DNA from 4 places in the Pantoea sp. SO10 genome. Region 4 is predicted to be linked to each of the others. Evidence: predicted binding sites of a transcription regulator. Region 4 holds the regulator's gene; each other region holds the start of a gene.

The links. Region 4 encodes CRP, which controls carbon source genes, mostly activating them, when cyclic AMP is high. Its sites were predicted from a motif close to ATGTGANNNNNNTCACAT; they were not measured.
Region 1: rbsD (D-ribose pyranase) is a predicted target of CRP. The motif match lies at 1,054-1,071, and genes of this name have one in related genera.
Region 2: FCN45_RS01855 (nucleoside-specific channel-forming protein Tsx) is a predicted target of CRP. The motif match lies at 1,344-1,361, and genes of this name have one in related genera.
Region 3: yrbN (protein YrbN) is a predicted target of CRP. The motif match lies at 949-966, and genes of this name have one in related genera.

Annotation. Positions count from the first base shown of each region.
Region 1 is NZ_CP040095.1:4,185,085-4,187,289, reverse strand. Features, by position in the region: gene qseB (quorum sensing response regulator transcription factor QseB) at 1-404, opposite strand, end outside; gene FCN45_RS19410 (YgiW/YdeI family stress tolerance OB fold protein) at 585-980, shown strand; gene rbsD (D-ribose pyranase) at 1,153-1,572, shown strand; gene rbsA (ribose ABC transporter ATP-binding protein RbsA) at 1,580-2,205, shown strand, end outside.
Region 2 is NZ_CP040095.1:420,618-422,822, forward strand. Features, by position in the region: gene yjdN (VOC family metalloprotein YjdN) at 1-154, shown strand, start outside; gene FCN45_RS01855 (nucleoside-specific channel-forming protein Tsx) at 279-1,145, opposite strand; gene FCN45_RS01860 (HAMP domain-containing sensor histidine kinase) at 1,534-2,205, opposite strand, start outside.
Region 3 is NZ_CP040095.1:569,391-571,595, reverse strand. Features, by position in the region: gene FCN45_RS02560 (DEAD/DEAH family ATP-dependent RNA helicase) at 1-869, opposite strand, end outside; gene yrbN (protein YrbN) at 886-936, opposite strand; gene nlpI (lipoprotein NlpI) at 1,047-1,931, opposite strand; gene pnp (polyribonucleotide nucleotidyltransferase) at 2,061-2,205, opposite strand, start outside.
Region 4 is NZ_CP040095.1:3,844,108-3,846,312, forward strand. Features, by position in the region: gene FCN45_RS17825 (phosphoribulokinase) at 1-102, shown strand, start outside; gene FCN45_RS17830 (OsmC family protein) at 164-568, opposite strand; gene crp (cAMP-activated global transcriptional regulator CRP) at 875-1,507, shown strand; gene FCN45_RS17840 (YccS/YhfK family putative transporter) at 1,566-2,205, shown strand, end outside.

The DNA of each region.
Region 1 (2,205 bases), 340 kb from region 4:
GCCATTACCACGTTGCCGTGTTTCAGTTCCGGCTGCAGTTGCCCATGACGGCGACGGATCAACGCCTGCAAGCGTGCCGCCACTTCTGTTAACGCAAACGGCTTACACAGATAATCGTCGGCGCCGAGTTGCAATCCCTGGACGCGCTGATCGAGCGCATCGCGCGCGGTGAGGATCAGCACCGGCACATCGTGTCCTTGCTGGCGCCACTGACGCAGGATATCCAGACCATCGCGTTCGGGCAGCGACAGATCCAGCACCACTGCGTCCCAGGGCGCGGCGGTCAACGCCTGAAATCCGGCTTCGCCGGAGACAAACCAATCCACGCTGAAACCGAGTTTGGTCAACCCGACTTTCAAACCGTCGCCAATCAGCGTGTCATCTTCAATCAGTAAAATGCGCATCAACTCTCCTTCTATTAAGCGGAGTTATACGAAGCACAATTGCTCTTGTACAGCGAAAATCCCGTCAAATAGACTATTTTTCATGAATGTTAGCCAAACGGATTCTCTTAAGATCCTGTTAAGAACCTTATGGTGAAATAGCTCCCGTAAACCGACACATTCATGGAAAAGAGGTGAATTATGAAAAAGTCCGCAGCTCTGTTAGCGATTGTCGCCCTGGCCGCCACGCCGGTTCTTGCCGCTCAGCAAGGTGGCTTTGTTGATCCCAATGCGCCATCCGCGCAGGTGAAGTCCGGTGGGTTCAAAGCCGATAACACCAGCGTTGTCACGGTGAAACAGGCCGCAGAGATGAAAGACGATAGCTGGATTACCGTGCGCGGTACGCTTGAGAAGCAAATCGGTGATGAGGATTATCAGTTCCGTGATGCCACCGGCACCATGAAGGTTGAAATCGATCATAAACGCTGGAACGGTTTGACCATCACGCCGAAGGATCAGGTAGAACTGACCGGCGAACTGGATAAAGATTTCAACTCGATCGAACTGGACGTGAAACAGGTACGTAAACTGCCGTAATCCCATCTTCGGGGCCGCAGCAGCGGCTCCAAAATCCCACCAAACTCAAATTCTCTCTGGCACAAGCGAAACGTTTCGATGGCGATCACATTTCCGTGATGCCGTCATTGAGTTGCCGTGCGCATTTTATACACTCCCGATCAGCGAAACGTTTCGCTGTGGAGTGGAATAAATGAAAAAAGGTCGCTTGTTAAACGCTGAAGTCTCACATGTGATTGCTCGCCTGGGGCACACCGATACGCTGACGATTGCAGATGCAGGCTTGCCAATTCCGGCCGGTCCACAGCGCATCGATCTGGCGTTAACGCCGGGTACGCCCGAATTTCTACAGGTAGTTGACGTTGTCACGCAGGAGATGCAGGTCGAAAGCGCCCTGATAGCGGAGGAGATTAAGCAGCACAATCCGCAGCTCCACAGCGCACTGCTCGCCGTGCTCGAAGCCTTGCAACAGCACCAGGGGAATGTCATCACCATCCGTTACACCAGCCATGAACAATTCAAACAACATACGCAGCGTAGTCAGGCGGTCATTCGCAGCGGAGAGTGTTCTCCGTATGCGAATGTCATCCTGAGCGCCGGCGTGACCTTCTGAGGCCGCTATGCAACCGTTATTGCAACTCAAAGGAATTGAAAAGTCGTTTCCTGGCGTGAAGGCGTTGAATGGCGCATCGCTGGCCGTTTATCCGGGACGCGTGATGGCGCTGGTGGGTGAAAACGGCGCGGGCAAATCCACCATGATGAAAGTGCTGACCGGCATTTACAGCATGGATGCCGGTTCCCTGCAGTGGCTGGGTAAGGATGTGGCGTTCTCCGGTCCAAAGGCGTCGCAGGAAGCAGGCATTGGCATTATCCATCAGGAACTGAACCTGATTCCGCAGCTGACTGTTGCTGAAAATATCTTCCTTGGCCGCGAGTTTGTGAACCGCTTTGGCCGCATCGAATGGAAAAAGATGTATGCCGAAGCGGATGCGCTATTAAAGCGCCTTAATCTGCGTTTCGACAGCCACAAGCTGGTGGGCGATTTGTCGATTGGCGATCAGCAGATGGTCGAGATCGCCAAAGTGCTCAGCTTCGAGTCGAAAGTCATCATTATGGATGAACCGACCGATGCGCTGACTGATACCGAAACGCTGTCGCTGTTCCGCGTCATCAATGAACTGAAAGCGCAGGGCTGCGGCATCGTCTATATCTCGCACCGCATGAAAGAGATCTTCGAGATTTGCGA
Region 2 (2,205 bases), 800 kb from region 4:
TGAGGCGCAGGGCAAGCGTTGGTTTGAGGCGTTGTCAGCGGGCGGTGAGGTGACGAAAAGCTGGGCACCGACGTTTTGGGCTAATGGCTTTGGCATGTTGACCGATAAGTTCGGCGTGCCGTGGATGGTGAATGCGTATAAGCCGCAGATTTGAGTAGAGGGTGCGCGCTGGCCCTCACCCCAGCCCTCTCCCGCAAGCGGGAGAGGGAGTTGGTAGGGGCACGATCTGTTCCCTCTCCCACTTGTGGGAGAGGGTTAGGGTGAGGGAAACCAACAACTTAGAAGTTGTAACCCACCACCAAATAGTAACCCCAACCGGTTGATTTCACTTCAAATGGACCGTTACCGAAGTTCAGCTCCTGGCCGTCAGCCCACTGGCCGCCGTTGTGGAAATAACGCGCCACAGTAGAAACATGCCAGTGATCGTAGTTCAGCGACAGAATGTGGCTGGACGCAATCGAGTTGCTGGTGCGTGAACGATCGGACTTATCACGCAGATCTGAACCCCAGTCGAAGTTGGTGAAGCCGATATAGCTCAGCTTGCCGCCCCACAGATCGGTAATCGGCACAAAGTATTTCACCTTAAAGCGATAACCATCCCAGCTGTTTTCGTTCGCCGCACCGTAGTTTTCCCACTGGTATTTAGCGTAAACGTTCAGCGACAGGCCGATATCGCTGTGCGTATCGATGTCGGTGCCAAGACCCATGTACCAGGTGTTCTGACGGTTATCGCTGTTGCGACCCATGTCATAGATGTAGTTGTTAGCGAAGTACCACTCTTTAAACGGACCAAAAGAGAGATCGGTGCCGGTCAGCTTATCGATGGAGAAACGTGGCTCAATTTCCATGAACATCGGCGAACCGTGGTCGAACACGCCGTTAGCGTTGCTGTTGCCCACGCCGAAGAAGTTGGTCAGATCGAGGTAACCGTAGAAATCGAACCAATCCTTCTTGGCAAAGGCTTCATATTCCAGGTACACGTCGTTGTTGAACTGGGGTCCAAAACGGGTGTGGTAACTGCCCACCACGTTCACGCTCTGATGCCACCAGTCAGAAACGTACTGCGGATCGCTGTCTGCCGCTTGTGCCGCACCAGTCCAGCTGCTGGCCAATAAGGCCCCTGCTATCAACGCTTTATATTTCATTATTGTTAACCACATGCTTTTGATCGCCGGGCCGTCGCCGCGATCGGTTGAAATTGATCCCAGGGGATGGGCAGTGAGTTGTCGTATCCGGTCTGCATCGCCAGATTTTCAAGCTTGCGTAATGTGCCTGTAACAGAGGCATAGAAAATAGATTTTGGTCACGTTTGTCAAAAAGTGTTGCAGTTTTATTCACTGAAAATGTGATCAATATCACATTAAACCCGTGTAGCGAACGGAACCCCGCAACCGTTTACGTGTCGCGTACAGCAGAGAACGTGTTTGATATAGGAAAGGGATGTCGCGGCGCGATTTATCGCGTTGTTTTGATGTCGCACCGTGCCCACAGCAACTTTGCGCAATACATTGCGCCGCTACGGCACGGTGCAGTTTATGGTAATGTCACGCGCACCTGCAGGCCGGCAATCTGGCCCTGCGGATCGTGGCGGTTCGACAGCGCAACCTGCATCTGATGTTTTTGCGCTACGCTGCGCACAATCGATAAGCCCAGTCCGCTGCCTTGCGCCTGCACATCCGGTGAACGGGTGAAGCGGTCAAAGGCGCGCTCGATAAAGGATTCCGCCATGCCGGGACCGTTATCGACGATATCCACCACGGTGTGATTGCCGACGCGATGCAGCAGCACATCGACCAAACTGCCTTCCGGCGTATGCAGCATCGCATTGCCAATCAGGTTATCGAACAGGCTGCGCAGATCGGAGCGGCTGGCGTGCAGGCGATAATGTGTGGTGCCGTTGAAGCCGATATCGATGCCGCGCTTATCCGCCACCACCATCAGCTGCTCAATGCTCTCTTTCAGCAGGTCGTCCAGTTCGATGCTTTCCACTGTGGCGACCACCGATTGATCTTCCTGACGCGAGATATTCAGCAGCTGCGTCACCAGATGGCGCGTGCGCGTCACGCCCGCTTCCAGCTGGTCAAACTGGCGGCTGGCTTCACCGGGTTGAATATGTTGCCGCAGATTCTCCAGTTGCAAGGTCACGGCGGTGACCGGCGTGCGCAGCTCATGCGCCGCATCTTCAAGGAACTGGCGCTGCGATGA
Region 3 (2,205 bases), 950 kb from region 4:
AAACGCTCCAGCGTCTGCTCACGCAGTGCCTGGTTCATGTCGCCGTTCAGTGCTGCGCTGTTATAACCGCTGCGCTCCAGCGCTTCGGCCACTTCCAGCGTGGCATTTTTGGTACGCACGAAGATGATGGCTGCATCGAAATCTTCCGCTTCCAGGAAACGAACCAGCGCATCAGTTTTACGGCCGTATGCGGTCCAGTAAGACTGAGAAATGTCCGGGCGCGTAGTCAGGCTTGACTGGATGCGCACTTCCTGTGGATCTTTCATGAAGCGCTTGGTAATACGGCGAATCGCTTCTGGCATGGTGGCTGAGAACAGCGCGGTCTGATGACCGTCTGGAATCTGCGCCATGATGGTTTCAACGTCTTCGATGAAGCCCATACGCAGCATTTCATCCGCTTCGTCCAGCACCAGACCGCGCAGGTTAGACAGATCTAACGTGCCACGCTTCAGGTGATCCAGCAGACGACCAGGGGTACCGACAACAACTTGTGGTCCCTGACGCAGTGCGCGCAGCTGTACGTCATAACGTTGGCCGCCGTACAGGGCTACCACGTTAATGCCACGCATGTGTTTAGAGAATTCTGTGACGGCTTCAGCAACCTGTACCGCCAATTCGCGGGTAGGTGCCAGCACCAAAATTTGCGGTGCTTTAACAGTAGGATCAATGTTGTTTAGCAGCGGCAGTGAGAATGCCGCAGTTTTACCACTACCGGTCTGCGCCATACCCAACACGTCACGGCCAGCCAGCAGATGAGGAATACACTCAGCCTGGATTGGAGAAGGCTTTACGTAGCCCATACCGTTCAGTGATTCGAGGATGTCGGCGTTCAGGCCAAGGTCAGCAAAAGTGGTTTGAATATCAGTCATGTAGTACACGTGCCTCTTAGATTGCGGCGGCCAGTCTACATAACTCGTCGTGAAAACTTTCAGTCATTTTCATCAAAAAGTGTGAACCGGCTCAAATTAGAAGTTTTGACGAACAGAAAAGCCCTCATCTCTGAAGATGATGACTTTACAGGTATTCAGGCAATAAAAGTTCGTCAGCTATTGCTGGTCAGATTCTGATAAATCGTCTTGTGTCTGGCCGAGTTGCGCCAGTTCCAACAATGCGTATCGGTGCTCAACAAAGTTATTTACGTTGTTGGCCACCGCCAGTTTGAACAACGCTTTCGCGTCGTCCTTCTCCCCCAGACTTAGGTAATACTTACCTAAATAGAAGTTGGTTTCACTGAGATGTTCAGCGAGCGAGGTGTTATCCGTTGCGTCCGCCTTGAGACGTTCCATCAGCGTTTTTTCACTGATGTCGCCAAGGTAGAACTCGACAATATTCCATCCCCATTGATCGCGAACCGCTTTGTCATGACGCTGTCTCAGCGTAACTTTTGCCTTGTCGGCATCCATATCGCTTTCAACGAGATAGAGCCAAAGGCTGCGGAATGGATCGTTAGGATCGTCTTGATAAAACGCCAGCAGATCATCTTGCGCTAACTTGTATCGACCGCCGTAATAGAGGGCGATACCACGGTTTAAATGCGCATAGTTGTAAGTTGGATCAAGCTCAAGTACAGAATCAAACGCTTCATAGGCAGCATCAAAGTTGCCTGCCTGCGTTAAGTATATACCGAGATAGTTAAATACCTCAGGCATATCTGGTCTTATAGACAGCGCTTGCGAAAAATCGTTCCGCGCTAATGCCCTCAGACCCAAACTATCATACAACACTCCGCGCTCATATAATAGCTGCGCGCGTTCATCATCGGTCAAGGCACGACTGGCAAGAATTTGTTCCATTCGCGCCAGGATCACCTCTTGCTGCAGTGTGGGCTGCAAAGGTACTGCCAGAACTTCGTTCTTACGCCAATTGGAGTTGCTGCATCCTGCCAGCGTGAGAGCTGTCGCAACAAAACACCAGCGCAAAAAAGGCTTCATTTCCCACTCCCGAATACAAACATTGGGACAACCATCCTGTCATCCTCCTGCTGTGCACAAGGATTCCCGCCCTCGCGATGATCTAAACACCTCTCCCCGCAAAGCAGGGAGAGGTAAATCGGTAAACGCTTACTCGCCGTCAGATGCATCAGATGCAGCGGTAGCAACTTCTTCCGCTGGTTTCTGCTCTGTCGCTTCTTTGATGCTCAGGCGTACACGTCCCTGACGGTCCACTTCCATGACTTTCACTGGAACTTCCTGGCCCATCTGCAGG
Region 4 (2,205 bases):
ATCAATACGCTGGTGGTGCCGGGTGGCAAAATGGGATTGGCGATGGAGCTGATTATGCTGCCGCTGGTACAGCGACTGATTGAAGGGAAGCGGATTGAATAAGCGAAGTCATTCCGTAGCGGCGCAATTTATTGCGCAATGAATTGCGCCGCTACAATCCGAGTTATAACTCGATCACCTCATAGCTGTGGGTAATTTCGACGCCTTTACCCAGCATGATCGCTACCGAACAATATTTTTCCGCTGACAGATCAACCGCACGCGAAACGGCCTTGTCGCTCAATGCTTTACCGCTGACAATAAAATGCAGGTTGATGTGGGTAAAAATGCGTGGCGCTTCTTCACGGCGTTCCGATGTGAGCTTCACTTCGCAATCGGCCACATCGCTGCGCCCTTTTTGCAGGATCGACACCACATCAATAGCGCTACAGCCGCCCGCGGCCATCAGCACCATCTCCATTGGACTTGGCGCTTTATCACCGGAATTACCATCCATCAATACCTGATGGCCGGATGAGGATTCTCCGAGAAAGGTAAGACCTTCCACCCATTTCACTCGTGCCTGCATGATTCTTTCTCCTGAAGCGGCGGTTTTGCCGCCAGAGTACGCTTTCACCTGACAAACAGCAATCCAGAGTAATCCCCCTTCTGCTGAAGCGAGACAACACAAGACAGCTCGCAAAAGCTGTGCTACAAACAGTGCTGAAAATATTTTCGTCATCACAGACGAAGGCCGGAAGAATCAAAAGCGTAGCTTAAGAGTCCACCCGGAATAATTTTTCCTTTACTGGAAACGCTCGACGATTAAACCGCCTGACAGGGAAAAAAATGCCCCCTGTGTTTTGGGCACGATTACAACAGAGGATAATAGCGAATGGTTCTCGGCAAACCGCAAACAGACCCTACACTCGAATGGTTCCTGTCCCATTGCCATATTCACAAATATCCATCCAAAAGCACGCTCATCCATCAGGGTGAGAAAGCGGAAACGCTGTACTACATCGTAAAAGGTTCCGTAGCGGTACTGATTAAAGATGAAGAAGGCAAAGAGATGATTCTCTCCTACCTCAATCAGGGGGATTTCATCGGCGAACTCGGTCTTTTCGAAGAAGGCCAGGAACGTAGTGCTTGGGTGCGTGCGAAGTCTGCCTGCGAAGTGGCTGAAATTTCATACAAAAAATTCCGTCAGCTGATTCAGGTAAACCCGGATATTTTAATGCGACTTTCTTCGCAAATGGCGCGTCGTCTGCAAGTGACATCTGAGAAAGTGGGCAACCTTGCCTTCCTCGATGTCACCGGACGTATTGCGCAAACGCTGCTAAATCTGGCCAAACAGCCAGATGCGATGACTCACCCAGACGGGATGCAAATCAAAATCACCCGTCAGGAGATTGGTCAGATCGTGGGCTGCTCACGCGAAACCGTGGGTCGTATCCTGAAAATGCTGGAAGATCAGAACCTGATCTCCGCACACGGTAAAACCATCGTCGTTTACGGCACCCGCTAATTTCTTCTCACCCACGGCGTGATGGCAACATCGCGCCGTTTCTATTTGCGATGAGCTGATGTGGCGCCGAATCATCTATCATCCCGAAGTTAACTATGCGCTGCGGCAAACGCTGGTGCTGTGCCTGCCTGTGGCTCTCGGTTGGCTGTTTGGCGATCTGCAAAAAGGTCTGCTGTTCTCGTTAGTGCCCGCCTGCTGCAACATGGCGGGACTGGATACGCCGCACAAACGCTTCTTCAAACGCCTGATTGTGGGTGGTTCGCTGTTTGCCACCGGCAGTTTCCTGATGCAAATCCTCACCGCTTACCAGATACCGCTGCCGCTGATTTTACTGGCGCTGCCGCTGCTGATTGGCGTAACCGGCGAAATCGGCCCGCTGCACGCGCGCCTGCTGCCCGCCACACTCATCGCCGCCATCTTTACGCTCAGCTTAGTGGGACGCATGCCGATATGGGTGCCGCCGCTGCTCTATATTGGCGGCACGCTGTGGTACGGCTTGTTCAACTGGTTCTGGTTCTGGCTGTGGAAAGAGCAGCCGATGCGCGAATCGCTCAGCCTGCTGTTCCGCGAGCTGGCGGATTACTGCGATGCCAAATACACCTTACTGACGCAGCTGACCGATCCAGAGAAAGCGCTGCCGCCGCTGCTGGCGCGCCAGCAAAAGGCGGTCGACCTCATCACCACCTGTTATCAGCAAA